DNA from 3 places in the Pseudomonas sp. NPDC078416 genome. Region 3 is predicted to be linked to each of the others. Evidence: predicted binding sites of a transcription regulator. Region 3 holds the regulator's gene; each other region holds the start of a gene.

The links. Region 3 encodes FliA, which starts transcription of late flagellar genes. Its sites were predicted from a motif close to CTAAAGTTTNNNNNNNNNNNGCCGNTAA; they were not measured.
Region 1: flgM (flagellar biosynthesis anti-sigma factor FlgM) is a predicted target of FliA. The motif match lies at 7,322-7,349, and genes of this name have one in related genera.
Region 2: ACQKEN_RS19370 (methyl-accepting chemotaxis protein) is a predicted target of FliA. The motif match lies at 4,161-4,188, and genes of this name have one in related genera.

The regions. Positions count from the first base shown of each region.
Region 1 covers NZ_JBNNGV010000024.1:15,263-25,288, forward strand. The annotation lists gene ACQKEN_RS19025 (flagellar hook protein FlgE) at 1-173, opposite strand, end outside; gene flgE (flagellar hook protein FlgE) at 430-1,764, opposite strand; gene ACQKEN_RS19035 (flagellar hook assembly protein FlgD) at 1,793-2,512, opposite strand; gene flgC (flagellar basal body rod protein FlgC) at 2,528-2,971, opposite strand; gene flgB (flagellar basal body rod protein FlgB) at 2,975-3,382, opposite strand; gene cheR (protein-glutamate O-methyltransferase CheR) at 4,577-5,404, opposite strand; gene ACQKEN_RS19055 (chemotaxis protein CheV) at 5,449-6,381, opposite strand; gene flgA (flagellar basal body P-ring formation chaperone FlgA) at 6,455-7,216, shown strand; gene flgM (flagellar biosynthesis anti-sigma factor FlgM) at 7,387-7,704, shown strand; gene ACQKEN_RS19070 (flagella synthesis protein FlgN) at 7,754-8,221, shown strand; gene ACQKEN_RS19075 (flagellar brake protein) at 8,304-9,044, shown strand; gene ACQKEN_RS19080 (PAAR domain-containing protein) at 9,381-9,635, shown strand; gene ACQKEN_RS19085 (hypothetical protein) at 9,935-10,026, opposite strand, start outside.
Region 2 covers NZ_JBNNGV010000025.1:14,236-24,261, forward strand. The annotation lists gene ACQKEN_RS19365 (Hpt domain-containing protein) at 1-1,969, opposite strand, end outside; gene ACQKEN_RS19370 (methyl-accepting chemotaxis protein) at 2,072-4,108, opposite strand; gene ACQKEN_RS19375 (chemotaxis protein CheW) at 4,364-4,903, opposite strand; gene pilH (twitching motility response regulator PilH) at 4,920-5,285, opposite strand; gene pilG (twitching motility response regulator PilG) at 5,331-5,741, opposite strand; gene gshB (glutathione synthase) at 5,983-6,936, shown strand; gene ACQKEN_RS19395 (energy transducer TonB) at 7,216-8,118, shown strand; gene ACQKEN_RS19400 (YqgE/AlgH family protein) at 8,350-8,919, shown strand; gene ruvX (Holliday junction resolvase RuvX) at 8,919-9,356, shown strand; gene pyrR (bifunctional pyr operon transcriptional regulator/uracil phosphoribosyltransferase PyrR) at 9,433-9,954, shown strand; gene ACQKEN_RS19415 (aspartate carbamoyltransferase catalytic subunit) at 9,967-10,026, shown strand, end outside.
Region 3 covers NZ_JBNNGV010000004.1:4,603-14,628, forward strand. The annotation lists gene flhA (flagellar biosynthesis protein FlhA) at 517-2,646, shown strand; gene flhF (flagellar biosynthesis protein FlhF) at 2,658-4,001, shown strand; gene fleN (flagellar synthesis regulator FleN) at 4,120-4,953, shown strand; gene fliA (RNA polymerase sigma factor FliA) at 4,950-5,693, shown strand; gene ACQKEN_RS06810 (chemotaxis response regulator CheY) at 5,935-6,309, shown strand; gene ACQKEN_RS06815 (protein phosphatase CheZ) at 6,329-7,117, shown strand; gene ACQKEN_RS06820 (chemotaxis protein CheA) at 7,262-9,601, shown strand; gene ACQKEN_RS06825 (protein-glutamate methylesterase/protein-glutamine glutaminase) at 10,026-10,026, shown strand, end outside.

The DNA of each region.
Region 1 (10,026 bases), on a different contig from region 3:
CCGTCACCCGAGGCCGTCCGGCTGCCGCCGAGCATGGAAGAGGAATAGACCGCCGAGAATTCGGCGCGTGAGGATTTAAAACCTGAGGTGTGGACGTTGGCGATGTTGTTGCCGGCCACTTCCATGCGCTTGTGCGCCGCATGCAAACCTGAAACCGCTGTGTTGAATGACATGAACACTCCCTGAGTCGTTGTTCAACGACACGCTCGTCAATGCATCGAGATCGCGGGCAAAGGAATGCAATCGAACGGACCGCGTAAACGGCGCCGCTCAATGGCATTTATTTGTCAGCGAACTTGATTCTCGCAAAGACGAAAGTAGGAAGTTTCCAGTTGTAGAGTGGGACGGCTCTCGATATTTCAGTCAAAAAAAAGGCATAAAAAAAGCCCCTCGGAGAGGGGCTTCGTTGACCGTGTCCAGCGACCGTTATCAGGTCATCTGAATGATGGTCTGCATGATGGTGCTCTGCGTCGAAATGGTCTTGGCGTTTGCCTGGTAGTTGCTTTGCGCCTTGATCAGGTTGACCAGTTCACCGGTCAGGTCGACGTTGGATTCTTCCAGCGCCTGCCCGGTCAAGTAACCCAGCGTACCCGACTGCGGCGCGCCCGTGACCGGGATGCCCGACGAAGCCGATTCGCGCCAGTTGGTGCCGCCCGCCGGGGACAGGCCCTGAACGTTGGCGAAGTTGGTCAGCGACACTTGACCGATGACCTTGGACTGACCGTTGGTGTAGGTCGCGAACATGTTGCCGGTGGCGTCGATGTTCATCGCCGTGATCTGGCCGGTGGCGTAACCGTCCTGGGTCTTGGTGATTGCACCCGACACCGCGTTGGTCTGGGTGGTCGCCAGCATGTTGAGCTTGATCCCGCCCGCATTCGCGGCCGCGCCATTGCTCGCCCAGGTGGTGGTGCTGCCAACGGTGGTCTTGGCGGCCGGCACCCAGTTGTTGATGGAGAAGACACCGCCCGCACCCACGCTCACGTTGGGCGAATTGGTGGTATCAGGGGCGCCGGTACCGCTGGTAATCAAGCTACCCGACGAATCGAAGGTCACTGCGGTCGCGTCAGCGGTGGTGGAGTTTGGATCGCTGATGCTGCGGCCATCGACCAGGCTGTACATCGTCCAGGTATTGGTGCCCGTCTTCGAAAAATACTGGTCGAGGGTGTGTTCGTTACCCTGACTGTCATACAGCGGCGTGCTGTAGGTGGTGGTGTAGCTGTTGGTGTCGGACGGCGAGAACGTCGCAACCGTCGGAACCGTCGACGAGGAGTTCAGGTTGGAGGCGACGGTGATCAAGCTGGTGCTTTTCGGCGCCAGGTTCGACGAATCGACACGCAGGTTGCTCAACACGCCCGTGGCGACATTGCCCTGACCGTCAACGCTGTAGCCCTGCAGATTGTTGCCCGCTTCGTTGACGATGTAGCCAGCGGAGTCAGTGTGAAATGCACCGGCACGGGTATAGAGCTGCTCGCCGTTGTTGCTCAGCTTGAAGAAGCCGTTGCCGTTGATCGCCAGGTCCAGGCTGCGGCCGGTACCGGTGTTCAGCGTGCCTTGGGTGAACTGCTGCGAAACCGCGGCGGTGGTGACGCCGCTGCCGGTGTTGGTGCCGCCAGAGGTGCCGCGAATCGATTGGGCGTACTGGTCAGCAAATTCCGCACGGGAAGATTTGAAACCGGTGGTCGCGACGTTGGCAATGTTGTTGCCGGTGACGTCGAGACTTTTGTTTGCGGCGTAGAGCCCACTAAGACCAACATTGAAAGACATGATTAACTCCTGCGCCGTCTAGTCGGCTCTAAATTCCGATTTGCTTGATTTTTGCCAGTGCCACCTGGGTGCCGCCGGCCAGGTTCAACGTCATGTCAGAGCCCGTTGTGCCCATGGTCACGCTGTTGACTGTCGCCGGCAGATAGGTGCTCAACGTAGTGGCGGTGCCGTTGAGGCTGCCGTTGGCGACGAAGCTGTAATTGCCCGCTGCCAGCGCTGTGCCGCTGTCATCTTTGCCATCCCAGCTAAAGGATGTAGTGCCGGCCGCCTGAGTACCCAGGTCGATGGTGCGCACGACGTTGGTACCGGTGCTGTCGTAGATCTTCACCGTGGTGTCGGTGCTGGACGATGGCAGCACCACCGATCCGGTCATGGCCTTGCTGGTGTCAACGTAGGTGGAACCTGCGTCCACGGTCACCGAGCGGCCGACCAGCGAGGAAGCCTGCAACGCCTGGGACGACTGATACATGGTGCTGATCGAGTCGACCGAGGTGCTCAGGTTCTGCATGGTTTCCAGGCTGCTGAACTGAGCCAGCTGCGCCACGAACTCGCTGTTGTCCTGAGGATCGAGCGGGTTCTGATTCTGCATTTGCGTGACCAGCAACTGCAGGAATGAATCCTTGCCCAGGGAACTTGAGCCGGTGAGGCTGCTGGTGCTGGATTTGGTGCTGGTGCCTGTGGTTCCGGAGGTCGTGCTTTGCAGCCCTTTGAGGAACGTCGAGGTAGCGTCTGTGCTTGAGACCGTCATGGATTTCGCCCTTTATCACTGACCGAGGGTCAGGACCTTCTGCATCATTGTTTTCGCGGTGTTCATGATTTCCGCATTGGTCTGGAACGAACGGCTGGCCGAGATCATGTCGGCCATCTCGTTGACGACGTTGACGTTCGGGTAATACACGTAGCCGTTCTTGTCCGCTGACGGGTGATTTGGCTCGTAACGTGCCTCCAGGTTGGAAGCGTCTTCGACGATGCCGGAAACCTGCACGCCGGTGCCGGCCTGACCCTGGTCTTCGAACAGCGATGCGCTGCCGCCGGACTCCTGACCCTGGAAGACGGTGGCGAACACCGGATGCCGGGCGCGATAGGTCTTGTCCAGGCTGGAGGACACGGTTTCGGCGTTGGCGATGTTGCTGGCCACGGTGTTGAGGCGGGTGTTCTGGGCACTCATGCCGCTACCGGCAATATTGAAAACACTGGACAGGGACATGGATTACTCTCCGCGCAGGGCTGCAACCAGCCCTTTGAATTTGCTGTTGAGCAAGGTGAAGCTGGCCTGAAAACCGATGGCGTTTTCGGCGTAGTTGGCGTTTTCGACTTGGGAGTCGACGGTGTTCTGGTCCAGCGACGGCTGCGACGGGGTGCGGTAGAGCAGGCTGGCTTCGCCATCGCTCATGCCTTCGGCTTCGATGTGACGGTTGTTGGTCATGTCGAGGGCGAAGTGGCCGTTTTTGCTTTTGTCGCTTTCGGCGGCCAGGACTTTGGAGAAGTCCAGGTCACGCGCCTTGTAGTTGGGGGTGTCGGCGTTGGTGATGTTGTTGGCCAGCACTTCGGCACGCTGAGCGCGGAAGTTGAGTGCTTTTTCGTGGATGCCGAGGGCGTTTTCAAAACTGATGCTCATGTCGGGACCTTTGAGGGCTGACCAGATGTACGTGCAGGAGTTATAGCAAGGTGCGTGCCACTTGCTGGAAGTGCCGTTTTACGAGGGCTGCAGGGGTGTTGGTGCAGGGGGATGACAGAAAAGCGGCAAGGGATTTCCGCTCGATGGGCGGAAAGCGGCAAGGCAGGTGCCGTTTTTTTGCCGTATTACGCGTCAGCATCAGCCTCAGCTTGGAAGATCCAGATCAACAGCGTCTGCCTGGGGGGCAGACCGTTTCGCCTTCGGCGAGTTACTTTTAAAAAGCACTAGATGTAACCAAAAGTGCCTGCTCTCGGTTGGGTCCCTCCTCCGTCGGGATTCCCTCACTCCGACGATGCTCCGTGGGCCCGCGCCGAACGGACATCCATGTCCTGACGGCGCTCTCGCCGCATCCATGCGGCTCGACCCACTCCACATCGTCTGCGTTCGGCCTGCACCCAAGTCGCGATTTTCGTCGTCTGGGCTGGCTGTGCATGAAGATCAAGAGCAGATCAAAGGCTTCCCGGCTAAAGCCGGTCCCACTGAGGACGCGCTGCTTCAACGATCTTTGATCGGTCATCGTCGCGCCTGACAGAACGCATTTTTTCTGTAGGAGCCGGCTTGCTGGCGAACGCGGTGGGTCAGGTATGCATGTATCGACTGACACATTGCATTCGCCAGCAAGCCGGCTCCTACAGTGAAATCGCGCTCACCCAGCGGGACCGGCTCTGACAGTAGGACCGGCTTTAGCCGGGAAGCCCTTGATCTGCTTTAGATGTGCTTCAGATCAGCTTTTGATCTGCTTTAAAGCGCTTTTGATTTTCATACACAAAAGGCTCAGTCACCGCCAATCGCGACTTGGGTGCAGGCTGAACGTAGGTCTCGCGCAGTGGGCCGAGCCGCATGGATGCGGCGAGAGCGCCGTCAGGGCATGGATGCCCGTTCGGCGCGGGCCCACGGAGCGAGACCGGAGTGAGGGTACTCCGACGAAGGAGGAGCCCAACCAGGAGCAGGCACCCTTGGTTACTTGGGGATGGTGCGACTTTCGACTTTTCCAAGTAACTCGCCGAAGGCGAAATGTCTGCCATTAGGCAGACCAAACTCAGCGCCAATACAATCAACCCGCTGCCAAAAATCCAAGCGCCAACACAAAACAAAAACCCGCCTAAGCGGGTTCTAAAACAAAACCGGAGCCAATCACTTGGCCTGATAAATAATCCCGGGACTGCACTGCACCATCTGATAATGATCCGGTAACCCGTTCAACGCCTCCGACGCCCCAAGGAACAAATACCCCCCAGGCTTCAACGTCGAATGAATACGCAACAAAATATCCTTCTTCACCTCCGCCGAAAAATAAATCAGCACATTGCGACAGAACACGATATCGAACTTGCCCAACGCCGCATAACTGTCCAACAGATTGAACGAACGGAACTCCACACGGCTCTTGATCGGCGCCTTCACCGTCCAGCGCCCTGGCGTCTTCTGATCGAAGAAACGCTGCAGACGATCCGGCGACAGACCCCGGCCGATGGCCAGACTGTCGTACTCACCCGTCTTGCAATTGTTCAACATCAAACCCGACAAATCCGTCGCCACAATCTGCGCCCCGGACTTCAACTGCCCCGGGTTACTGCGCTCGAACTCATCGATTGTCATCGACAGCGAATACGGTTCCTGACCTGACGAACACGCCGCCGACCAGATGCGCAAACGCTGGTTAGGGCTGGCCTTGATCGCCTCGGGCAACACCTTGTTCTTCATCACCTCGAAGGGATACGTGTCGCGAAACCATAACGTTTCGTTGGTGGTCATCGCATCGACCACCTGCTCGCGCAAACCACTGCGCGGCTGGGTCTGGATACGCTGAATCAGCTCACCCAACGACTTGATGGACTGTTGTTCCATCAACTTGTTGAGGCGGCTGGAGACCAGATACTGCTTATTTTCACCCAGCAAAATGCCACAGGCTTTTTCCAGGAATACCCGGAACTGATCAAAATCCAAATTACCTGTAGACATGCCGCCTCTCAAATCATGTGAACAGCAAGGAGGAAAACCCCTCCTCAGCTGATATCTGCCGCCTTGATACGATCTACTACCCTCGCCGCCAGATCGTCCGGCCGGAACTTGGCCAGGAAATCATCAGCGCCGACCTTCTTGACCATCGCCTGGTTGAACACGCCGGACAACGACGTGTGCAACACAATGTGCAACTTCTGCATGCGCGGGTCGCTGCGAATCTCCGCAGTGAGGGTATAGCCATCCATCTCCGGCATTTCAATGTCGGAAATCATCATCAGGAATTCTTCTTCCGGCTTCTTGCCTTCATCCACCAGTTTGCGCAGGAAATCCAGTGCCTGACGACCGTCATTCAACGCCGTGACTTCCACGCCGACGGTTTGCAGGCAACGCGTCACCTGTTTGCGCGCCACCGAGGAATCATCGACCGTCAGCACACGCAACGACAGCGCCTTGTGCTGCACCTCCGCCGTGACCACGCCGACCGAGATGTTCTCGGAGACCGGCGCCACCTCGGCGAGGATCTTCTCGACGTCGATGATCTCCACCAACTGGTTGTCCAGACGCGTCACTGCCGTCAGGTAGTGGTCGCGACCCGTGCCCTTGGGTGGCGGATGAATGTCTTCCCAGTTCATGTTGACGATGCGTTCCACCGCATGCACCAGGAAGCCCTGAATCTTGGTGTTGTATTCCGTGATGATCACGAATGAATTGGTAATGTCAGCCAGCGGCTTGCCACCGGTCGCCAACGCCAGATCGAGGATCGGGATGGTCCCGCCACGAATACTTGCCACACCGCGCACAATCGGACTGGATTTGGGCATGTGGGTAAGTTTCGGGCATTGAAGCACCTCTTTTACCTTGAACACGTTGATCCCATACAACTGCTTGCCGTCCAACCGGAACAGCAACAGTTCAAGGCGGTTCTGCCCGACCAGTTGAGTGCGCTGGTTTACTGAATCCATCACACCAGCCATGCACCACTCCTCCCAAAACGACCAATTGCGCTACCGGATCGGTAAGCGGCACGGCCCTTGCTATTTACACATCATGAACACACAAACGACAGTATCCCGACGCCCCGCACCCGCAACCCGCAGCTTTTTCTGCGTGGTGGTCGCGCTGTGTCTGTTGTGTGCCGCCAGCCTGAGCCGCGCGGACAACATGACCCTGCCTGAAACACTTATCGGCGTGACCCAGGGCTTTCTTGAATTCACAGTTGAAGACTACATGGCGACCAACCAAACCGCCGGCCGTTACGAGATCGAGGTCAAGCAACTGGATCCGCGCATGCGCATGCCGCTGTGCGACAAGGATTTGACAGCCTCACTGGAAAGCCCGGCCCAGCCCATCGGCCGCGTCACCGTAAAGATACGCTGCGAAGGCACGTCCCCGTGGACGGTGTTTGTGCCGGCCCAGGTCCATCTTTACCGCAATGTGGTCACGGGCGTGCGACCCATGAAGCGTGACGCGATCGTGACTGAAAACGACGTGGCACTGCGCGAACGTGACGTGAGCCTGCTGGGGCAAGGCTTCCTGGATTCACTCGATCAGGCAGTCGGGCAGAAAGTCGTCCGACCAACGGTCATCGACCAGATTCTGACGCCCGTCCACCTCGATCAACCGCAAATGGTTCACAAGGGCGATCAAGTGGTGATCAGTGCACGCAGCGGTTCGATGAGCGTGCGGATGCCGGGCGAAGCACTCTCCGACGGCGGTTTCAACGAGCAAATACGGGTGAAGAACCTCAACTCCCAACGGGTGATCAAGGCCAACATCGTTGCGCCCGGGCAAGTTGAGGTCGCTATGTAACTGACATGTGAAGGTAAGACCTCTGGCGCTGCGCTTGCGCTTTTCCTACACTCGGAACCCCAGTGCTCCGTGCGAAGTCCATTCGAGACTGTTTTCGCACGGGCCCTAAAGTTATTCCGGGTCTGGCCGAAACCAAGGCAAGCGTCCTAGAACCCAGAGGTTTTTCAATCATGGTCATCGACTTCAATCGTTTGAACAGCTCCACTACCGTTGGCGGTACAACACGTACGGCCAGCACCAAGGAAGCCGGCAAAACCGAAGCTACGGCAGCGGTCAGCGGCACCTCGAGCGTGCCCGGTAGCGGTGAGGCAGTACATTTGAGCAGCGAAGCTCAACAGTTGCAGAAGATCAGTGATTCGTTGCGTGATCAGCCCGCAGTCAACAGCGCCCGTGTGGCTGAGTTGAAGCAGGCCATCGCCGACGGCAGCTATAAGGTCGACAGCAATCGTGTTGCAAGCAAACTGCTTAACTTCGAAGCCCAGCGCTAGCCCCAGGTCTGCGCAGGGGCTTCTGGACGCTTAAACACCAGGGCATGCGATGCAAGACACTACATTGCTTCAACTGATCACGGACGACATTGCGCCAACCCGGCATCTGCTGGACATCCTGAAGGCCGAGTCAGTGGCGCTTCACGGGCGCAATATGGTCGAGATGGAACACATCCTGGCGCAGAAACAGGCGCTGGTGATCGTGCTCGAGCAGCATGGACGCCGACGTACCCAGCTGATGACCAGCCTGGGTCTGCCCGCCAATCGTGCGGGACTCGAAGAAGTGGCGAAACATTCGTCAGTGGGTGAAGCCTTGTTGAACGCAGGCGATGAACTCAGTGCACTGATGAGTGAATGCCAGGCGGCCAATGAACAGAACGGCAGCCTCATCCAGCTCCAGCAACTCACCACGGCACAGCAGTTGAGAATTCTCAACGGCGGCGATACCCCGACGCTGTATGACAGCCGCGGTTCGACGTCGGGCAAGGCCAGGCCACGTCCGCTCAGCCAGGCGTAAGTTCTTGTATCAAGGTGCGCAACGTGGTGGCAATATGCCGCACGCTGCACGCTGCCGTTATTTGCCTGGAGATGGATAGACCGTGAATGCCTCAAGCGCGGAAGATGTTCCGCAGCCCCCGAAGGTACTGACCACCCCGTTGGAAATCGCCGCCAATCTGCGGCTGCTGATGGAAAGTCATGACCCGTTGATCATCACGTTTCACGAACGCAGCCAGCGGTTTCAGAGCTACGTGATCGACGTCAACCGCGACACCAACGAAATGATCTTCGACGAGATGATCCCCCGAGACGGTGAGCGTTTCCTTGCCAGCGGTGAACCCTTCCGGGTCGAAGGCTTTCACGACGGCGTGCGCATCGCGTGGGAAAGCAAAGCCCAAATGACGGTGATCGAAGAGCCGCGCAGCTATCGCGGCCCTCTGCCCCAGGAAGTCGTCTATCACCAGCGCCGCAACGCGTTTCGCGCGGCGCTGAAGCTGGCGTCCCTGATTGATGTCGAGATCGGCGGCGACCGGCTCAAATTCCCGTTGCGCGGCAAATTGCTGGATGTCTCCGCCACTGGCTGCAAGCTGCGCTTCGAGGGCGATATCTCCGAGCGCATGCAACTGGGTCAGGTCTATGAGCGATTCATCGCCTCCCTGCCCTTCGGCAACATGACCACGCCGGTGGAACTGCGCTATCTGCACTTCGAAGAAAGGATCAACACCACGTTCGCCGGTGTGCGCTTCCACAACATGAGTGGATTGGTGCAGCGTCAGGTCGAGCGTTTTGTCTATCAACTGCAGCGCGAAGCGCGACGCTTCGACAAAGACGACGATTTCTGATCGTTGGTGGTGACCGGCCGGCGCGCTTCGGGGCGTGCTGGCCGGTTGCCGACATCCGCTGCCATCGCCTCCCCCCATAACGCGCCCATCAAATAGGCGCCCTGATCCAGTCCCGCAACGCCTCCCGCCCCGCTCCAACCCCCTCCAAACCAAGCCTGTTCGATCAAAATGCGAACCTCATCACGCCCGCGTGTAGGACTCTTCACCGCGCCAGTGTGGGATGCGTCTTGAAATAACCTGTACCACTTTCAAGCCCCTGACCCTGTGTTAATTTCGCCGCTCAAACGCAGCAGAGCATGGACGCTCGCCGCGGCCACATCTCAGGGAAGTTTCGTCATGCGCCCCATCATCGTTCTCAACGACCCCACCCTCAAAGGCGGTCGAGTCATCCAAGGCTCGCCCTCCACCTTCCTGCACGGTCTCGAAGTCGCCCGCCACGGCGACGGCGTGCTCTGCTTTCACGGCCCCTGTGCCATCGCCGAAGGGGATGAAACCTGCCTCGTCGATGACCGGCCCATTGCCCGCGAGGGGGACCGCCTTCTGTGCGGCGACACCCTGGTGGCGACCCACGATGACTGCTGCATTCTGTAGGGGTCGTCATGAACAATTCCTTTTTGAACCGGCTGCTCGGCAAACCTGCGCCGCTGCCACCCCCTGCCGTCCCGCGACAGTACGTGGCGCCACCGCGTTGCATGTACGACCGGATTTCAGAAAAGCGCCTGGCACAAGAAGCCGCCCAGCGCCTGCTGGACCGGGCCAAACCCCGAGGTAATTTCTGCCCGCAAAGCGTCAGCGTCGAGGACGTCTGGCTCCGATTGCCCGGGCATTCCCTGGATCAGCGGTTACCTGTCCAGGACATCCCCAGGCACGCAAACGCGCTGAGCCACGATTCAAGGCTGATGGCTGCCGATGGCTCGCGCCGACTGTTGCGGCGGATCGAGATCGACGCGATCCCCCTGCCGTCGATCGAGCCACTCACCCG
Region 2 (10,026 bases), on a different contig from region 3:
CGGGATCGGCAATCCAGCGCGGCACGTACTCGCGCAGTGCTTCGAGCATCTCGTCGGTTTCTTCGAGGAAGACTTCGCGCAGCTCGTCATCGATCGCCTGCTCGCCCTTCGGCGGCGGCAACAGGCTGGCCGGCATATTGCGCGCCGGCGGGTTGACCGCCGACAGCGGGCTGGCCAACACCTCGGCGATGGTCTGGCTTGGGCTGACCAGGGCCTGACGGTCATGCAGGTCTTGCAGCTCTTCTTCGCTGATGACTTCTTCGAGCACCGGCACGTCCAGCGCGTCGGGGACCGGCGAGTAACCGAGCCGGGCGAGACTTTCCTGAGCCAGATCCAGCACGTGCTCACCTGGCGCTTCCGGGTCTTCGGCCATGCGTTCGAGGTAATACTCGACGCCGATGATCACGTCGGCCAAATGATCGAGCTGCGAAACAGCCGGGGTTTCGGTGTCGACCAGCAAGCGCTCGGTGATGTAGTCGTTACAGGCCGCCAGCAGGCCGGATGCCCGCGCCAGCGGAATCATCGCCAGTGCGCCGCGCACCTGAACCAATTGCTCCGACAGCGGCAGCAGACGGGCGCGATCCAGCTCGCCGTCGACGTAGTCGTCGATCACGTCCTTGGCCTGCTGCAGGACGATGCGCGCTTCCTTGATGACCAGTTGGTGGATCTGGCTGAGGTCCGTTGTGGGCAGACGGCTCTCTTCCGGGCTGCTCTGGTTGACGGTTCCGGCCATGCCCGCCAGGGTCGATTCGACATAGAGCAGCGCTCCGGCGACGTCCATCAACGTGGCATCGTCGGGTGCGCGTTGCCCCTGGGCCATGCCCTGCACCACGGTCATCTGATCGATGATGACTTTGCGCGGCTGCCCAAAACCCAGCACCGCCAGGGTATCGGCAATCTGGCGCAGTGGCGGCAGCAGCGCACTCAGCTCACTGACGTGCTGGCGATCGCCGCGCACGAAGACGTCCAGCCGCTCCTTGGTGCGCACCAGCTCATCGCACAGGGCGATGATTACCGAGCGCATGGCATCGCGATCCGGTCCGGCCATGCGCGCACGTTCTTCAGCGACCAACGCGCTGTGGGGCAGCGCATCGGCCAGCGCATACTGGTCCTTCAAGTCCGTCATCTTCTGCGCCTCGCTGTCGGACTTGGCGATGTAAAACAACAGGCTTTTCAGGAGTTCGTCGGGCGCAGGCTGATTGATGCCTTCGATGCCTTGATCCAGCAGACGTTTGAGTTCTTTGTCGGCGTCCTTGAACAGGCTGCGCAGCGCCGGGCTGTTGGTGAAGTTGCCGCTGACCATGGTTTCGACCAGCGCGGACGCGATGCGCCACAGCGGTTCGAGCGGCGCGTCCTCGCACAACACTTCAAGCCGCGCGAACACTTTGCCCATGTAACCGAGTTGGGTCTGCACGTCCTGATCGCGAAGCAGCCCAACCAGCGCGGTTTGCAGCGTCTGCCGCAGCTTGCGCAGCTTCGCGGGCAGTTCGGGGCTGTCGCGCTCGGCCAGTGCGTCGGCATCCAGGGCCGGGATGGACAGCAATTGCGGCGAGAAGAGACTGGTCTCGGACAGCAGGCTTTCGCCCCGGGCGCTGCGCAGATCATTGAGCAGCGGCAGCACCACCAGCGGCAGATCACGGCGAGCGGAATGCACACGCTCCAGATAGACCGGCAGTTGGGTCATCGCCAGATTCAGCAGCTGAATGGCTTCGCTTTCCTGGGCAACGTGGCCCTCTTTCAGCGCCAGCGCCAGCTGTTCGATTTCCTCGGCGAACAGCGCGGCGCCGTAGAACTCGATCATCTGCAGGCTGCCGTGAACCTGATGGATGAGCTCGAGGCACTCGTCCATCGCCGCGGCGTCGTGGGGCTGGGCGACGAAGGTGTCCAGCGCCTGCCGGGCGTGTGTGAGGGTTTCGGCTATTTCGCCTTTGACCCACTCCAGGGCCACGTAATCGTGACGGTCAGCCATGGTGACTCCGGTTGCCTGTGCTTTGACCCTGCTTTATTTGCATTAACGGGTGCATTAACGGCGCTATCAAACGGGCTTTCAAAACAGCCATCAAACCGGCCATCAGTGCCGCGAGGCCGGCAGCGTGAAGCCGGACACCGAGCGGCGCATCTCGCTGGCCATCTTCGCCAGATTGCCCATGCTCCGGGCGGTCGCCGCCGTGCCCGACGTGGTCTGCGTGGTGGTCTGCTGAATGACCATCATGGTCGAGGAAATCTGCTGACCCAATGCCGCCTGCTGCTGCGCTGCATTGGTGATGCTTTCAACCAGCGCGGCGAGGATCTTCGACACGCCTTCGATTTCTTCGAGCGCGACACCGGCATCCTGCGCCAGCCGTGCACCGCGCACCACTTCCGCCGTGGTCTGCTCCATGGAGATCACCGCTTCGTTGGTGTCGTTCTGAATGGCACGCACCAGCGTTTCGATCTGCTTGGTCGCCGACGAGGAGCGCTCGGCCAGCCGCTGCACTTCATCGGCCACCACCGCAAAGCCGCGCCCGGCATCGCCGGCCATGGAGGCCTGGATCGCAGCGTTGAGCGCAAGAATGTTGGTCTGGTCGGCAATGTCATCGATCAGGCTAACGATATCGCCAATCTCCTGGGAAGACTCGCCGAGGCGCTTGATGCGTTTTGACGTGTCCTGAATCTGCTCGCGAATGTTGTCCATGCCGGTGATCGTGTTATGCACCACCTCGTTGCCCTTGTTGGCAATGGTCACGGACCGCTCGGCCACCGTCACAGACTCGGACGCATTGGCCGACACCTGATCGATGGAGGTCGCCATGTCATTGATGGCGTTGGACGCCGCTGCGATCTGCAACGCCTGATGCTCGGACGCGGCGGCCAATTGCGTGGCGGTTGTCTGTGTGTCTTTCACGGCGCCGAACACTTGCTCGGCGGTGAGGTTGATGGTCGACACCAACTCGCGCAGCTGATCGATGGAGTAGTTGATCGAATCGGCAATCGCGCCGGTGAAATCCTCGGTGACCGAAGCGGCCACGGTAAGGTCGCCGTCCGCCAGGTCCTCGATCTCGTCGAGCAGGCGCATGATCGCGTTCTGGTTGCGCTCATTCTTCTCGGCGGTTTCGCGCAGTTGCCGGTTGGTTTCGCGCACCATCACCAGGCCAATCAGGATGATCGACGCCAGCGCCAGCAGGCCCAGGATGTACCCGCCATAGCTGTACGCCGCGCGGCCACCGGCCATGTGCTCGAAACTGTTGGCCAGCACCGAAGCTTCGTCGAGAAGCGTCTGCGAGAGGTTGAAGATACTGCCTGCCGCTTCGCGAACTTCCAGCAGCTCCGGGGAAGTTTCGAGAATTTCGTCGACCGACCCGGACACAAACTGGAACAGCTCGGCGATCTCGGCCAGCCGCGCGCGCGCATCGCGGTCTTCGACCTGAGCGATCTTCAGGGTGGCGTTGCCTTCGAGCATGCCATTTAGCACGCGCCCGAACTGGCTGGCATCGCGACCGAAAGCGTCCGCTGCCTGAACCGCCGTTTCGTCGCCCGATAAAACCGTGTTGACTGCGCCCAATATCCGCTCGGCCAGCAGAGACTGCCGTTGCGCAAGCGCCACCTGAGCCGCCGGCGCACGGGTTTGCAGCAGGATGTCGACGACCTTTTCCGATTCGATCTGCAATTGCGGGATGGTCTCGGCGAGGGTCGCCGCGACCTGGTGCAGCGAGAGCACGGTCTGCTCCCGGGCCAGAATCACGTCGGTGCTTTTGCGCAGGTTTTCCCAGTCGGTCTGCACGGCTTTCAGCTCATCGCCCACCGCAGCGGGCGCAGCAGGCAGGCCGGTGTTCTTGTCACCTTTCTTCAAATACTGCCAGCGCGTGTCGAAGTCGTTGCGCGCGTCGGCCAGCAGCTTGAACGCCGCTGCCTTGCCCGCCGCCGCTTCCGTGGCGTTCTTGGCGATGCGCTGGGACAGCACGCGCAGCTCGCCGGCGTGGCCGATGTATTGTTTGTCGTAGTTGGACTGCGTGCTGAGGTACGCGAAGTTGACGAACAGCAGCATGATGAAAACGATGAGGCAGATGAACAGCACGACGATCTGCGATCGACTACGCGCGCCTTCCAGTGACTTGCCGGTATTACTCATTGCTCAGGGCTCCGCCTGATGTTCGATTTAGGGAGGGTCGCCGGGAACATGATGATTGGAACATGCACCCCCTACTGTAGGAGCCGGCTTGCTGGCGAACACGACGTGTCAGGCAACGCATCTGCAACTGGACCACCGCATTCGCCAGCAAGCCGGCTCCTACAGGGACTGGAGCAATGGTAAGTGCCAAGCGTGTGCGCGCGCGCGTGGTCCTGGGAAAGATATAGCACGCTGACCCGGCAATACCGGCGGGCATCAGAGCGCTACGTCCATGAAGTCCGGCGACTGGACCAGTGCTCTCGGACTGAACACCTGCCAGGCCTGCTCGCGCACAAAACGTCCTTGCAGGTAAGGCGCAATGCGGGCCTCACTGTCGTGCCCCGGTTCCAGGATCAGACTGCGCTCGCTGAAATGCTGCATGCCCAGCACCTCGTCGATGAGCAAGCCGACAAACACACCCTGAAAGTCGATCACCAGCACGCGACGCTGTTTGCGCAGGGGCGAGAGCTCGTGGCCGAAGAATGCGCACAGGTCAATGATCGGCAACAAGCGCCCGCGCAGATTGGCGATGCCACGGACCCACGCCTTGGCGCCCGGCAACACCGCGCAGCGCGGCTCGTGGAGGATTTCGTCGATCTCGCCCATGGGTGCCACGTAATGGCGCTCGCCCATGCGAAAGCCAATGCCGCCCCAACCCTGCTGTCGGGTTTCCTGCAGCGGCAGGCCGGCAGCTAGAGAGCGGCAGCGCTGGTCGATATCGAGCAGCAGCTGGAAGGCGGTTTGTGACTGAGCCATGAGCGTCAGCCGGGGGTCAGCCCGCGAGCACCGCGTTCAGGGTTTTCATCAGGGTTTCTTCGTCCACCGGCTTGGTCAGGTAATCCCGCGCGCCCTGGCGTTTGCCCCAGACCTTGTCGGTTTCCTGATCCTTGGTGGTGATCATGATCACGGGGATCATGCTGGTGTCAGCGTCTTTGGTCAGCTGACGGGTCGCCTGAAAACCGTTGAGGCCCGGCATGACGATGTCCATCAACACGGCATCGGGCTTCTCCTGACGGGCAAGGGCCACGCCATCGGCACCGTTCTCGGCCTTGAGGACCTGATGGCCGTGCTTCTCCAGCATGCCGGTCAGCTTGTACATTTCGGTCGGCGAGTCATCGACGATCAGAATTCGAGCCATGGTGCTTCCCCATAGAAACAGCCGTCCCGCACGAGGGGGTCGGCATCAAGATAGTTGTTGTTCGACTGCAACGAACCCGGGCACATGGGCCTTGATCGCACTGAGCAGTTCTTCCTTGCTGAACGGTTTGGTCAAAAACTGATCGGAACCGACGATGCGCCCCTTGGCCTTGTCGAACAGCCCGTCCCTTGAGGACAGCATGATCACCGGCGTGGATTTGAACGCACGGTTGTTCTTGATCAACGCGCACGTCTGATACCCGTCGAGCCTGGGCATCATGATGTCGACGAAGATGATTCTGGGATGATTGTCGGCAATCTTGGCCAGTGCGTCGAAGCCGTCGATGGCGGTGATCACGTCACAGCCGACGTTCTTCAGCAGCGTCTCGGCGGTGCGACGAATCGTCCGGGAGTCGTCGATGACCATCACTTTCAATGGGGCTGAATGCTGTTCCATATCTGCTCTACCATCGCCGCGGCGAATCAGATGGGTTGCCTTCTGCCGGGCATCTGGTTTTGGGTCGGGGTCATCGGGAGGCGCCAGAGACAGCTGGCGTGACACCGGATGCCGAGCCTTTTTAGCACACTCTCCACGGTCAATCCATAAAGCCTTGCCCCTTGACCCAAAGCCGGCGCGGCGCCACCCTGACGCCTATTTTCGGCCTGTCGTGGCCATTACCGATCAGAGGATATTACCCATGAGCATCCGCCTGGGAATCGTCATGGACCCTATCGAGCGCATCTCCTATAAAAAGGACAGCTCGCTGGCCATGCTCCTGGCAGCGCAAGCCCGCGGCTGGTCATTGTTCTATATGGAGCAGCACGACCTGTATCAGGACGCCGGCCAGGCCCGCGCCCGCATGAAACCGCTGAAAGTCTTCGCCGACCCGGCCCACTGGTTCGAGCTGGAAGCCGAAGTCGACAGCGGTCTGGACGACCTCGACGTGATCCTGATGCGCAAGGATCCCCCGTTCGACATGGAGTTCGTCTACTCCACCTATCTGCTCGAACAAGCCGAGCGCGCCGGCGTGCTGGTGGTCAACAAGCCGCAAAGCCTGCGTGACTGCAACGAGAAGCTGTTCGCCACACTGTTCCCGCAATGCACACCGCCCACGCTGGTCAGCCGTCGCGCGGACATCATTCGCGAATTCGCCGCGAAGCACGGCGACGTCATTCTCAAGCCGCTGGACGGCATGGGCGGCGCATCGATCTTCCGCCACCGCGTCGGCGATCCGAACCTGTCGGTGATTCTGGAAACCCTGACCAAGCACGGCCATGAGCAGATCATGGCGCAGGCCTATCTGCCCGCCATCAAGGACGGCGACAAGCGCATTCTGATGGTCGACGGCGAACCTGTGCCGTATTGCCTGGCGCGCATCCCGGCCGCCGGCGAAACCCGAGGCAATCTGGCAGCAGGCGGGCGTGGCGAAGCCCGTCCCCTGACCGACCGCGATCGCTGGATCGCTGCCGAAATCGGCCCGACGCTGCGGGAAAAAGGCCTGCTTTTCGTAGGCCTGGACGTGATTGGCGAGCATCTGACCGAGATCAACGTCACCAGCCCGACCTGCATCCGCGAAATCGACAACGCGTTCGGGACTGACATCGGCGGCATGTTGATGGATGTGATCGAGAAGAAGCTGCAGAAGGTCTAGCCGCGACGTTGTAGGAGCGTGGCTTGTCCCGCGATCTGCCGGAAACCGGCAGCAAATCTGGCGAATACGGCATATCGGGTGTACCGCATTTGCCGGTTTTGCGACGGGTGCCCCGCCGTCCGCGGGACAAGCCACGCTCCTACAAGGGAACCGCACCTCCCACTAATCGGCCCAGCTGTTTCAAACCCCAGGCAAGTCCTGACATTGCGTTATCATGCGCGGCCTGAATTTTTGCGCTAGGTGAGTAGTAATGCTGGCACATGTGCTGCCGGAGCGTGGATGAACGCTGCGGTCGACGATGATCTCCCCCTGTCCCTGACCCGCACTGGCGTGCGCCCTGCCGATCGCCTCGGTTTTACCCTGATGATCGCCGCACTGGTGCATCTGGCGGTCATCCTTGGCGTCGGTTTCACCTACGTCAAACCGGAAAAGATCAGCCAGACCCTCGAGATCACGCTCGCCCCCTTCAGAAGCGACACCAGGCCCAAGGACGCTGACTTCCTCGCCCAGGAAAACCAGCAGGGCAGCGGCACCCTCGACAAGAAAGCGGTGCCCAAGACCACCGAAATCGCTCCGTATCAAGACAACCAGATCAACAAGGTCACGCCACCGCCTGCCGCCAAACCGGTGATCAAGCAGGACGCGCCGAAGACCGCTGTCGCCACGAAAGCCCAGTCCCCGCAAAAGACGGTCGCCAAGCGCGATGAGGTCAAGCCGGAAGAACAGAAGAAAGTCGCACCGACCATCGACAGCACACAGCTGAACAGCGAAATCGCCAGCCTTGAAGCCGAACTGGCGGATGAGCAGCAGGCCTACGCCAAGCGTCCGAAGATTCACCGCCTGAGTGCGGCCTCGACCATGCGCGACAAGGGCGCCTGGTACAAGGAAGACTGGCGCAAGAAAATCGAGCGTATCGGCAACCTGAACTACCCGGACGAAGCGCGCCGCAAGCAGATCTACGGCAGCCTGCGGATGATGGTGTCGATCAATCGAGACGGCTCGCTGTACGAAGTGCTGATTCTGGAGTCATCAGGCCAGCCGCTGCTGGATCAGGCGGCGCAGAAGATTGTCCGGCTGGCCGCACCGTTTGCGCCGTTCAGTGGCGATCTGGCCGATATCGACCGGCTCGAGATCATCCGCACCTGGAAATTTGCGCGCGGGGACAAGCTGTCGAGTAATTAAAGGCAGGCGCTGTCCGCTGAGCACCGCAACCCTGTAGGAGCGTGGCTTGTCCCGCGATCTGCCGGGCACCGGCAGCACCTTCCATTGCTGATTGAGTCAGACACCCCGCGATCACTGACATCGCGACGGGTTCCCCGCCGATCGCGGGACAAGCCACGCTCCTACAGTTTTTGCGTCATACGCCTCATCCCCTAGTTGTCACAACAGGTCCGCGACGCCACACTAGGGCTCATGAAAAACGTCTCTCCGTCGTACCTCAAACACCAGTTTCTGATCGCCATGCCCCACATGCACGATGAGAACTTCGCTCAGACCTTGACCTACATCGTCGAGCACAATGCCAATGGCGCCATGGGCCTGATCATCAACCGACCGCAAAGCCTGTCGCTGGCAGACATTCTCGAACAACTGCGCCCCGAGTTGCCACCACCCGAGCGGTGCAAGCACATGCCCATTCACCTCGGCGGCCCGGTGCAAACCGATCGCGGCTTTGTCCTGCACCCTTCCGGCCAGGTGTTTCAGGCGACCGTGGACCTGGGCGGCATTTCGCTCTCGACCTCACAAGACGTCCTCTTCTCCATCGCAGACGGTTACGGCCCTGATCAAAATCTGATCACCCTGGGCTATGCCGGTTGGGACGCCGGCCAGCTTGACGCCGAGTTTGCGGCCAACGCGTGGCTCAACTGCGCGTTCGACCCGGCGATCCTTTTCGACGTCGAAAGCGAAGACCGCCTCGACGCCGCCGCCGCCAAACTGGGCATCAACCTGAGTCTGTTGACCAGCCAGGCGGGCCACGCCTGATGGCCGGCCTGCGTCTGCTACTGGGATTCGACTACGGCACCAAACAGATCGGCGTGGCGGTCGGCCAGGTAATCACCGGCCAGGCCCGCGAGCTCTGCACACTGAAAGCGCAGAACGGCGTGCCGGACTGGGACAAGGTGCAGGCGTTGATCACCGAATGGAAGCCGGATGCCATCGTGGTCGGCCTGCCGCTGAACATGGACGGCACGCCGAGCGAGATGAGCGCCCGTGCCGAGAAGTTTTCGCGCAAGCTAAATGGCCGCTTCAACCTGCCGGTCTACACCCACGACGAACGCCTGACCACCTTTGAAGCCAAAGGCGAACGCGCCTCTCGCGGCCAGCACGGCAGCTACCGGGACAATCCCGTGGACGCCATCGCCGCAGCGCTGCTGCTGCAAGGCTGGCTGGAAGCCAACACCGCGCTGTTTGAAACCTGATCCATCTACGCTGAACCGAATTCGTTTTACCCCGGACGTTCGTGCAGCGCACGTCGGGGCACCTGAAGGAGCAACCATGAGCCTGCCTAATCCTGCCGAACTGATCAGCCAGATGGCCATTGATCTCGACGCGCACCTGAACAAACGCGGCATCCAGGAGCCTCGCTTCATCGGCATTCGCACCGGTGGCGTGTGGGTCGCGCAGGCGCTGCTTGAGGCCCTCAACATCCAGTCACCGCTGGGCACGCTGGACGTGTCCTTTTATCGCGACGACTTCAGCCAGAACGGCCTGCACCCGCAAGTGCGCCCTTCGGAGCTGCCGTTTGAAATCGAAGGCCAGCACCTGGTGCTGATCGATGACGTGCTGATGAGCGGGCGCACCATTCGTGCGGCGCTCAACGAACTGTTCGATTACGGCCGCCCGGCCAGCGTGACCCTGGTGTCGCTGCTGGATCTGGACGCCGCCGACCTACCGATCCGGCCGAACGTGACGGGCGCGACCCTGTCACTGGGGCCGAATGAACGGGTCAAGCTGTCCGGGCCAACGCCGCTGACGCTTGAACTGCAAGACCTTTCCACCGATTCCGCCGCCCTCTAAGAGTCCTTTGCGATGACGCCTCTCGACGCCAAGCGCCCGCTGCAACTGAACCATCAGGGCCAGCTGCAGCAC
Region 3 (10,026 bases):
TCACGGCTAAAGCCAGTCCTACAAGGGCACCGCGTGCAGTCAGTGGGACCGGCTTTAGCCGGGAAGGTTTTGACCTGCTTTTGATCTTGATCTTCATGCGCAAAAATTCCAGACACCACAAATCGCGACTTGGGTGCAGGCCGAACGCAGACGACGCGCAGTGAGCCGAGCCGCAGGGATGCGGCGAGAGCGCCGTCAGGACATGGATGTCCGTTCGGCGCGGGCCCACGGAGCGTCGTCGGAGTGAGGGAATCCCGACGGAGGAGGGACCTAGCCAGGAGCAGGCACCCTTGGTTACTTGGGGTGCTTTTCCAAGTAACTCGCCGAAGGCGAAACATCTGCCCCCAGGCAGATTCCATCAATAGACCAGACACTGCATTTCTGTCGCCAGCCACAATTCTGAATGCTGGCACTCTGATATTTTCACCCAATCCCAAATGTTGGACCCCTTCTTGCAATAACCCCGATACAACGCTTCGGCGTCAAAAGATTGATTTAACGCGCAGGTGCCCATCAGTGGAACGCTCTCAGATAATCTCCCACGCCAGAACCGGATTGATCGGCCTGGGCCGTGGCCAGCTCGGCGTACCGCTGCTGCTCCTCGTCATGCTCGCCATGATGATGCTGCCCATGCCGCCGTTCCTTCTGGACGTCTTCTTCACCTTCAACATCGCCCTGTCCATCGTCGTCCTGCTCGTCTGTATCTACGCCCTGCGGCCCCTCGACTTCTCCGTCTTCCCGACCATCCTCCTCGTCGCCACCCTGTTGCGACTGGCCCTCAACGTCGCCTCCACCCGCGTCGTCATGCTCCACGGCCAGGACGGCCATGCCGCCGCCGGTAAAGTCATCCAGGCGTTCGGTGAAGTCGTCATCGGCGGCAACTACGTCGTCGGTGTCGTCGTCTTCGCTATCCTCATGATCATCAACTTCGTCGTGGTAACCAAAGGTGCCGGCCGCATCTCCGAGGTGAGCGCGCGTTTCACCCTCGACGCCATGCCCGGCAAACAAATGGCCATCGACGCCGACCTCAACGCCGGCCTCATCGACCAGCCCGAAGCCAAACGCCGTCGCCTTGAAGTCGCCCAGGAAGCCGAGTTCTACGGCTCCATGGACGGTGCCAGCAAGTTCGTCCGCGGTGACGCCATCGCCGGCCTGCTGATCCTCTTCATCAACCTCATCGGCGGCGTACTGGTCGGGGTCCTGCAGCACAGCATGAGCTTTGGCGACGCCGCCAAGGTCTACGCGCTATTGACCATCGGTGACGGTTTGGTGGCGCAATTGCCATCACTGCTGCTGTCCACCGCGGCCGCGATCATGGTGACCCGTGCGTCCGGTTCGGAAGAAATGGGCAAACTGGTGGGCCGCCAGATGTTTGCCTCCCACAAGGCGCTCGCGGTATCGGCCGGGATCATGATTGTCATGGGCCTGGTCCCGGGCATGCCGCACTTCTCCTTCATCAGCCTCGGTCTGGTGGCTGCCGGTGGCGCCTACCTGCTGTGGAAGAAACAGACCCAGGTCAAGCTGGCCGCCGTGCAGGAGGTCAAGCGTCAGCAAGAGCTGCTGCCATCGCCGACCCGCGCACAGGAATCCAAGGAACTGGGCTGGGACGACGTCACTCCGATCGACATGATCGGCCTGGAAGTGGGCTACCGCCTGATTCCGCTGGTGGACCGCAACCAGGGTGGTCAACTGCTGGCGCGGATCAAGGGCGTGCGCAAGAAGCTCTCCCAGGAGTTGGGCTTCCTCATGCCGACCGTGCACATCCGCGACAACCTCGACCTTGCGCCCAGCGCCTACCGCCTGACGCTGATGGGCGTGACTCTGGCCGAAGCCGAGATCTACCCCGACCGCGAACTGGCCATCAACCCCGGCCAGGTATTTGGCAGCCTCAACGGCATCACTGCCAAAGACCCGGCGTTTGGTCTGGAGGCCGTGTGGATCGAAATCAGCCAGCGCGCCCAGGCGCAATCCCTCGGGTACACCGTGGTAGACGCCAGCACCGTGGTGGCGACCCACTTGAACCAGATTCTCTACAAGCACTCTCATGAACTGATCGGCCACGAGGAAGTCCAGCAATTGATGACCCTGCTGGCCAAGGGATCGCCAAAACTGGCGGAAGAACTGGTCCCGGGCGTGCTGTCGCTGTCGGCCCTGCTGAAGGTGCTGCAGGCGCTGCTCGCCGAACAGGTGCCGGTTCGCGATATCCGCTCCATCGCCGAAGCCATCGCCAACAACGCTGCGCGTAGTCAAGATACTGCCGCGCTGGTGGCTGCCGTACGGGTCGGATTGTCCCGCGCAATCGTCCAAAGCATTGTCGGCATTGAGCCGGAGCTGCCTGTGATCACCCTTGAGCCAAGGTTGGAACAGATATTGCTAAATAGTCTGCAGAAGGCAGGTCAGGGTCAGGAAGAAGGCGTTCTCCTCGAACCGAGCATGGCTGAGAAACTTCAGCGCTCGTTGATCGAAGCGGCGCAGCGTCAGGAGATGCAGGGGCAGCCGGTTATTTTGTTGGTCGCAGGTCCGGTTCGCGCCATGTTGTCCCGCTTTGGACGGTTGGCTGTACCGAATATGCATGTTTTGGCTTACCAGGAAATTCCTGACAATAAGCAAGTCACCATCGTAGCGACTGTCGGGCCTAACGGCTGAGGTAGTGAGTCATGCAAGTTAAGCGTTTTTTCGCCGCCGATATGCGACAAGCCATGAAACTGGTTCGCGATGAGCTGGGCGCTGAAGCCGCCATCATCGGGAACCGGCGGATCGCCGGCGGCGTGGAACTGACCGCCGCCCTGGATTACAAGCTGTCTGCGCTGGCCCCGCGTGTGCCGAACATCGAACTCGAAGAAGAGCTGCGCAAGACCCAGTCGCGCATCGTCACCGCTCAGGCTGAGCTGACCCACCGCAGCGAGCTGGACACTGTCGCCAATCGCCAGTTGTTCGTTGGCCTGGCGATGGATGACAGCAAGCAGATCGAGCCAACGCTGGAAGAACCGTTCCGCCCGTCGATCCACGCCGCTGTGGCCGCCGAGCGTGCAGAACGCAACGCCGAGCCTGCTGTTGGCGACCGCGCCTACGAAGCGATGCGCTCCGAATTGAACGGCCTGCGCGAACTGCTGGAAGTCCAGCTGGGCTCGCTGGCCTGGAATCAACTGCAAGGCAGCCGTCCGCAGCAGGCCAATCTGTGGCGCCGTCTGCAACGTGTTGGCCTCTCCGGCCCGCTGTCCCGCGATCTGCTGGCGATGGTCCCGGAATCCGGCGATCAGGCCCACACCTGGCGCATGCTGCTGGCCCATCTGGCCCGCATGATTGCCACGCCGGACGTCGAGCCACTGGAAGAGGGCGGTGTGATTGCCATGGTCGGTCCTGCCGGCATGGGCAAAACCACCACGCTGGCTAAACTGGCGGCCCGATATGTGTTGAAATACGGCGCGCAAAATATCGCGCTGGTGAGCATGGACAGTTTCCGCATTGGCGCCCAGGAACAGCTGAAGACGCTGGGCCGGATCCTCAATGTACCGGTCACCCACGTCGACCCGGGCCAGTCCCTGGCACAGGCGCTGGAGCCGCTGCTGCGCAAGCGCGTGGTGTTGATCGACACCGCCGGCCTGCAAGCCAGCGATCCGGCACTGCGTCTGCAACTGGAAACCCTCGCCGGACGTGGCATCAAGGCGCGCAACTACCTGGTGCTGGCGACAACCAGCCAGAAGCAGGTGCTGTCAGCGGCCTACCACAGTTACAAACGTTGCGGCCTGGCCGGGTGCATCCTGACCAAGCTCGACGAAACGGCCAGCCTGGGCGAAGTGCTCAGTCTGGCCGTGACACACGAACTGCCTGTGGCCTATCTCACCGATGGCCCACGGATACCGGATGATCTGCATTTGCCGCGTCGGCACCAATTGGTGAGCCGGGCTGTCAGCGTGCAGATGCAGGAGGAGCCTAGCGAGGAAGCGATGGCGGATATGTTTGCGGATCTTTATCACAGCACCGGCAAGCGCGCGGGCTAGGTAGAGAAAATGACAGTGGAATTTTCCTGCATCGATGGTCTGCCAGGCATTGTTCAGGCACTGAACGTGCAGCCCGACATGTGGCTTAGGTCTAAGCAAGACAAGGTAAACAATTAACATGGGCAGCATGCATCCCGTACAGGTTATCGCGGTGACCGGTGGCAAAGGTGGCGTAGGCAAGACCAACGTTTCAGTGAATCTTTCACTGGCACTGGCCGAGCTGGGACGTCGCGTCATGTTGCTGGACGCCGATCTGGGTCTGGCCAACGTCGACGTATTGTTGGGTCTGACCCCCAAACGCACCCTGGCTGACGTCATCGAAGGGCGGTGCGAGCTGCGCGATGTCCTGCTGCAGGGACCGGGCGGTGTGCGCATCGTGCCGGCGGCATCGGGCACCCAGAGCATGGTCCACCTGACCCCGGCGCAGCATGCCGGGCTGATTCAGGCGTTCAGTGACATCGGCGACAACCTCGATGTGCTGGTCATCGATACCGCCGCCGGCATCGGCGAGTCGGTGGTGAGCTTTGTCCGCGCCGCCCAGGAAGTGCTGCTGGTGGTGTGCGACGAGCCCACGTCGATCACCGACGCCTACGCCCTGATCAAATTGCTCAACCGCGATTACGGCATGAACCGCTTCCGCGTCCTGGCCAACATGGCCCAGAGCCCGCAGGAAGGGCGCAACCTCTTCGCCAAGCTGACCAAAGTCACCGACCGTTTTCTCGACGTGGCCCTGCAGTATGTGGGCGCCGTGCCGTACGACGAATGCGTACGCAAGGCCGTGCAGAAACAGCGCGCCGTGTACGAAGCGTTTCCGCGTTCCAAATGTGCCCTGGCGTTCAAGGCCATCGCGCAGAAAGTCGACACCTGGCCGCTGCCGGCGAACCCGCGCGGTCACCTGGAATTTTTCGTAGAACGCCTCGTGCATCACACCAGCGCAGGGCCCGTCTCATGACAGCAAGTGGCTATCGCATGTACAGCAAATCGTCCAAAGACTCCCAGTATGAGCTGATCGAGCGTTATGCCCCGCTGGTCAAACGAATCGCCTACCACTTGCTGGCGCGTCTGCCGGCCAGCGTGCAGGTCGAGGACTTGATCCAGGCGGGCATGATTGGCTTGCTCGAAGTCTCGACCAAATACGACTCCACCAAAGGGGCCAGCTTCGAGACGTACGCGGGTATTCGTATCCGTGGCGCAATGCTCGACGAAGTGCGCAAGGGGGACTGGGCACCGCGCTCGGTTCACCGCAACACGCGCATGGTCAGTGACGCGATTCGATCAATCGAAGCAAAAACCGGCCGTGACGCTAAAGATCACGAGGTTGCTGCCGAACTTGAAATGAGTCTCGACGATTACTACGGGATTTTGAACGATACCCTGGGCAGCCGCCTGTTCAGTTTCGACGACCTGTTGCAGGACGGCGAACACGAAGGGCTGCACGAGGACGGCGCGAGCCAGTCCCTCGAACCGTCGCGGGATCTGGAAGACGAGCGCTTTCAGGCTGCGCTGGCCGAGGCCATTGCCAACTTGCCCGAACGTGAACGCCTGGTGCTGTCGCTGTACTACGACGAAGAGCTGAACCTCAAGGAAATCGGTGAGGTCCTGGGTGTCAGCGAGTCGCGGGTCAGCCAGTTGCACAGCCAATGCGCGGCGCGGTTGCGCGGTCGTCTTGGCGAGTGGCGCGCACGTTCATGAATCAGGCGCAGGCCGAGAGGCCTGCGTGTTTTGCTTGTAAGACCGGCTGTGCAAGACGTTGAGCGGGAAGCAGAAGAGACACGGCAGGAGTCGGTCGAACCGGGTCGTAGATGATCCGGTTTCGCTGCGCTCGTCCCGGTCGATTTCAATCCCTCTTTCTGTTCGGAGCCGGTATTGATTGAACGCGCGTTCAGGTGCTGAACGCGTTAAAGACTGCTTGGAGGTCGAATTGGACAAGAACATGAAAATCCTCATCGTTGATGACTTCTCAACGATGCGGCGGATCATAAAAAACCTGTTGCGTGACCTTGGGTTCACCAACACGGCCGAAGCAGATGACGGACTCACCGCATTGCCGATGCTGCAAAGCGGCGCCTTTGACTTCCTCGTCACCGACTGGAACATGCCGGGCATGTCCGGCATTGACCTGTTGCGTCAGGTACGTGCCGACGAGCGTCTGCGCAGCCTGCCGGTGCTGATGGTCACTGCCGAAGCCAAGCGCGAGCAGATCATCGAAGCCGCTCAGGCCGGTGTGAACGGCTACGTGGTGAAGCCGTTCACTGCGCAAGTGCTCAAAGAGAAAATCGAAAAGATATTCGAGCGCGTCAATAGCTGATGTCCGCTGCGAGGGCGCTATGGATTCCAAAGATTCGACAATGGGTGACTTTGAGTCAACCCTGAAGAAACACGCACAAGAGCTGGTCGCGAGCCTTGAAAAAGGCAAGTTCGGCGACGCTGTGCAACTGATCCATGAGCTTAACCAGACCCGCGACCGCGGCCTGTATCAGGAAGTCGGCAAACTGACGCGCGAGCTGCACAGCGCGATCGTCAACTTCCAGATCGACCCGAACATGCCGCAGGCCGAGGAGGTCTCCCAGATCACCGACGCCACCGAACGGCTGTCGTACGTGGTCAGGCTGACCGAAAACGCGGCCAACCGGACCATGGACCTGGTGGAGCTGAGCACGCCGCTGATGCACGGGCTCACTGATGATGCCAAGTCGTTGAGCGCCGATTGGGGACGCTTCATGCGCCGCGAGATCAGCGCCGAAGAGTTTCGTGATCTGGCCCGCCGTGTCGATGTGTTCCTGACCCGCAGCGAGAAGGAGACCACCGAGGTCTCTGCGCATCTCAACGACATTCTGCTGGCGCAGGATTACCAGGACCTCACCGGTCAAGTGATCAAGCGCGTGACCACACTGGTCACGGAAGTCGAGCGCAACCTGCTCAAGCTGGTGCTCATGGCGAGCCAGGTGGACCGCTTCGCGGGCATCGAGCACGACCAGGAAGTGTTCCGTCAGCAAAAAGAACAAGAAAAACTTCACTCCAAGGGTGAAGGTCCGCAGATTCATGCCGATAAACGTGAAGACGTTGTATCCGGACAGGATGATGTTGACGATCTGCTATCCAGCCTCGGATTCTGATTCGGTCATTCTTATTCGGACTTCAGGTTTTCTGTGAAAGTGGCTGCTGGACCCGCGCGCCAATGCTTCGACGAAAGCAAGGCGCGCAGGCCGTCAGTGCAGCCTCCGGATCGGTTTGACGGTTAATTTTAGGAGCACCCCCCAATGAGCTTCGGCGCCGATGAAGAAATCCTTCAGGATTTTCTGGTAGAGGCCGGCGAGATTCTCGAGCTGTTGTCAGAGCAGTTGGTCGAGCTGGAAAGCCGGCCGGACGATGCGGACCTGCTCAATGCAATTTTTCGCGGTTTTCACACTGTAAAAGGGGGCGCCGGCTTCCTCCAGCTCAACGAGCTGGTTGAATGCTGTCACATCGCCGAGAACGTGTTCGACATCCTGCGCAAGGGTGAACGCCGCGTCGACTCGGAGCTCATGGACGTGGTGCTTGAAGCACTCGACACCGTCAACAGCATGTTCGGTCAGGTGCGCGAGCGTTCCAGCGTCACCCCGGCCACGCCTGAATTGCTGGCCGCGCTGTCTCGCCTGGCTGAGCCGGCATCGGCAGAAGAAATTGCGGCGGCACCGGTAGTTGAAGAACCGGTCGCTGAAGCACCGTCCGAAGACATCACAGACCTTGAATTCGAACAGCTTCTGGATTCGCTGAACGCCGTCAAGGCGCAAGCGGCAGGGGCGCCTGCGCCTGTTGCTGCTGCACCGGCACCCGTCGCCGCAGCACCGGCGGCCGCGGTTTCCGCTGCACCGGCCGGCACCGCGGCCAGCGATGAAATCACCGACGCCGAATTCGAATCACTCCTCGATCAGCTGCATGGCAAAGGCCAGTTCGCCGTCGATGCTGTGCAACCGCCTGCCGCTGTAACGCCGCCGGCCGCTGCGACGCCGTCTGCCGCACCGGCCAGTGACGAAATCACAGACGACGAATTCGAGTCGCTGCTGGATCAGTTGCACGGCAAAGGCTCTTTCTCGCCGGAGGCCGTTGGCGCTGCTGCACCTGCTGCTCCTGCTGCCGCTGCACCTGCCGCGCCGGTTGCGCCCGCCGCCCCGTCGAAAGCCGCTGCCTCGGACGAAATCACCGATAACGAATTCGAAGACTTGCTCGATCAGTTGCACGGCAAAGGCAAGTTTGAACCTGCGGTGGCTGCCGCAGCACCTGCCGCAGCACCTGCTGCACCGGCCAATAAGCCTGAGCCCGCCGCCAAAGCCGAACCGGCCAAAGCAGCGCCTGCTGCGGCGGCCCCGGCCAAAGCGGCTCCTGCTTCTGCTCCAGCCCCGGCCCGCGCTGCTGCTCCGGCGGCCAGTGAAAAGCCGCCGACCGAAGCGGAAACCACCGTGCGTGTCGACACCGCGCGGCTGGACGAAATCATGAACATGGTCGGCGAACTGGTGCTGGTGCGTAACCGCCTCGTGCGTCTGGGCGCCAACAGCGCCGACGAAGCCATGTCCAAGGCCGTCTCCAACCTGGACGTGGTCACCGCTGACCTGCAGACCGCGGTCATGAAGACCCGCATGCAGCCGATCAAGAAAGTGTTCGGTCGCTTCCCGCGACTGGTTCGCGATCTGGCGCGTCAGCTGAAGAAAGAAATCAGCCTTGAACTGGTGGGTGAAGAAACCGACCTGGACAAGAACCTTGTCGAAGCCCTGGCCGATCCGCTGGTCCACTTGGTGCGCAACGCGGTCGACCACGGTATCGAGTCGCCTGAAGAGCGCGAGGCGTCGGGCAAGCCCCGCAACGGTCGTGTGATTCTGGCGGCCGAACAGGAAGGCGATCACATCCTGCTGTCGATTTCCGATGACGGTAAAGGCATGGACCCTGCGGTCCTGCGTGCGATCGCGGTCAAGCGCGGCGTGATGGACAAGGACGCAGCGGATCGCCTCAGCGACACCGATTGCTACAACCTGATCTTCGCCCCGGGCTTCTCGACCAAGACCGAGATTTCCGATGTGTCCGGGCGTGGCGTAGGGATGGACGTGGTGAAAACCAAGATCGCCCAGCTCAACGGCTCGATCAGCATCGATTCCACCAAAGGCCTGGGTTCGAAGATCATCATCAAGGTGCCGCTGACCCTGGCGATCATGCCGACGCTGATGGTCATGCTCGGCAACCAGGCCTTCGCGTTCCCGCTGGTCAACGTCAACGAGATTTTCCACCTGGACCTGTCGACCACCAACGTCGTCGACGGTCAGGAAGTGGTCATCGTGCGCGACAAGGCGCTGCCACTGTTCTACCTCAAGCGCTGGCTGGTCAGCTCGGCCGCCCACGAGGAGCAACGCGAGGGTCACGTGGTAATCCTGTCGGTGGGCACGCAACGCATCGGCTTTGTCGTCGATCAGTTGGTGGGCCAGGAAGAAGTGGTGATCAAGCCGCTGGGCAAAATGCTGCAAGGCACGCCAGGCATGTCGGGGGCCACCATCACCGGTGACGGTCGTATCGCACTGATTCTCGATGTCCCGAGCATGCTCAAGCGCTATGCGGCACGACGGATGGGTTAAGCAGGATCGGCTTCGGCAGGGCGGCTTGCGATGTCTGTAGGGGCCTTGCGATGTTCTGTAGGACCGGCTTTAGCCGGGAAGGGGCCGGTGTGGACACCGTGAATTTTGCGGTGTGACAACTGACGTGTTCCCGGCTAAAGCCGGTCCCACTAACGGCATGCGGAGGGCGCCTTGCGAGGTTTTTCAGTGGGACCGGCTTCAGCCGGGAAGAGGGCAGGGTGAACACCCTTGATTTTTCGGTGTGATACCCGACGCTTTCCCGGCTAAAGCCGGTCCTGCAGGTATAGGTCCTACAGGTCCCGCGGGTCCTGTTTAACGCGCGAAAACCGGTCCCACTGGCCTGTCCCGCATCGCCAATGTGACCCAAGCTACGTGATTAAGGGCGCGCCGACCTTCAGGGTGGCGCGCGCTCTTTGGAGTGTTTA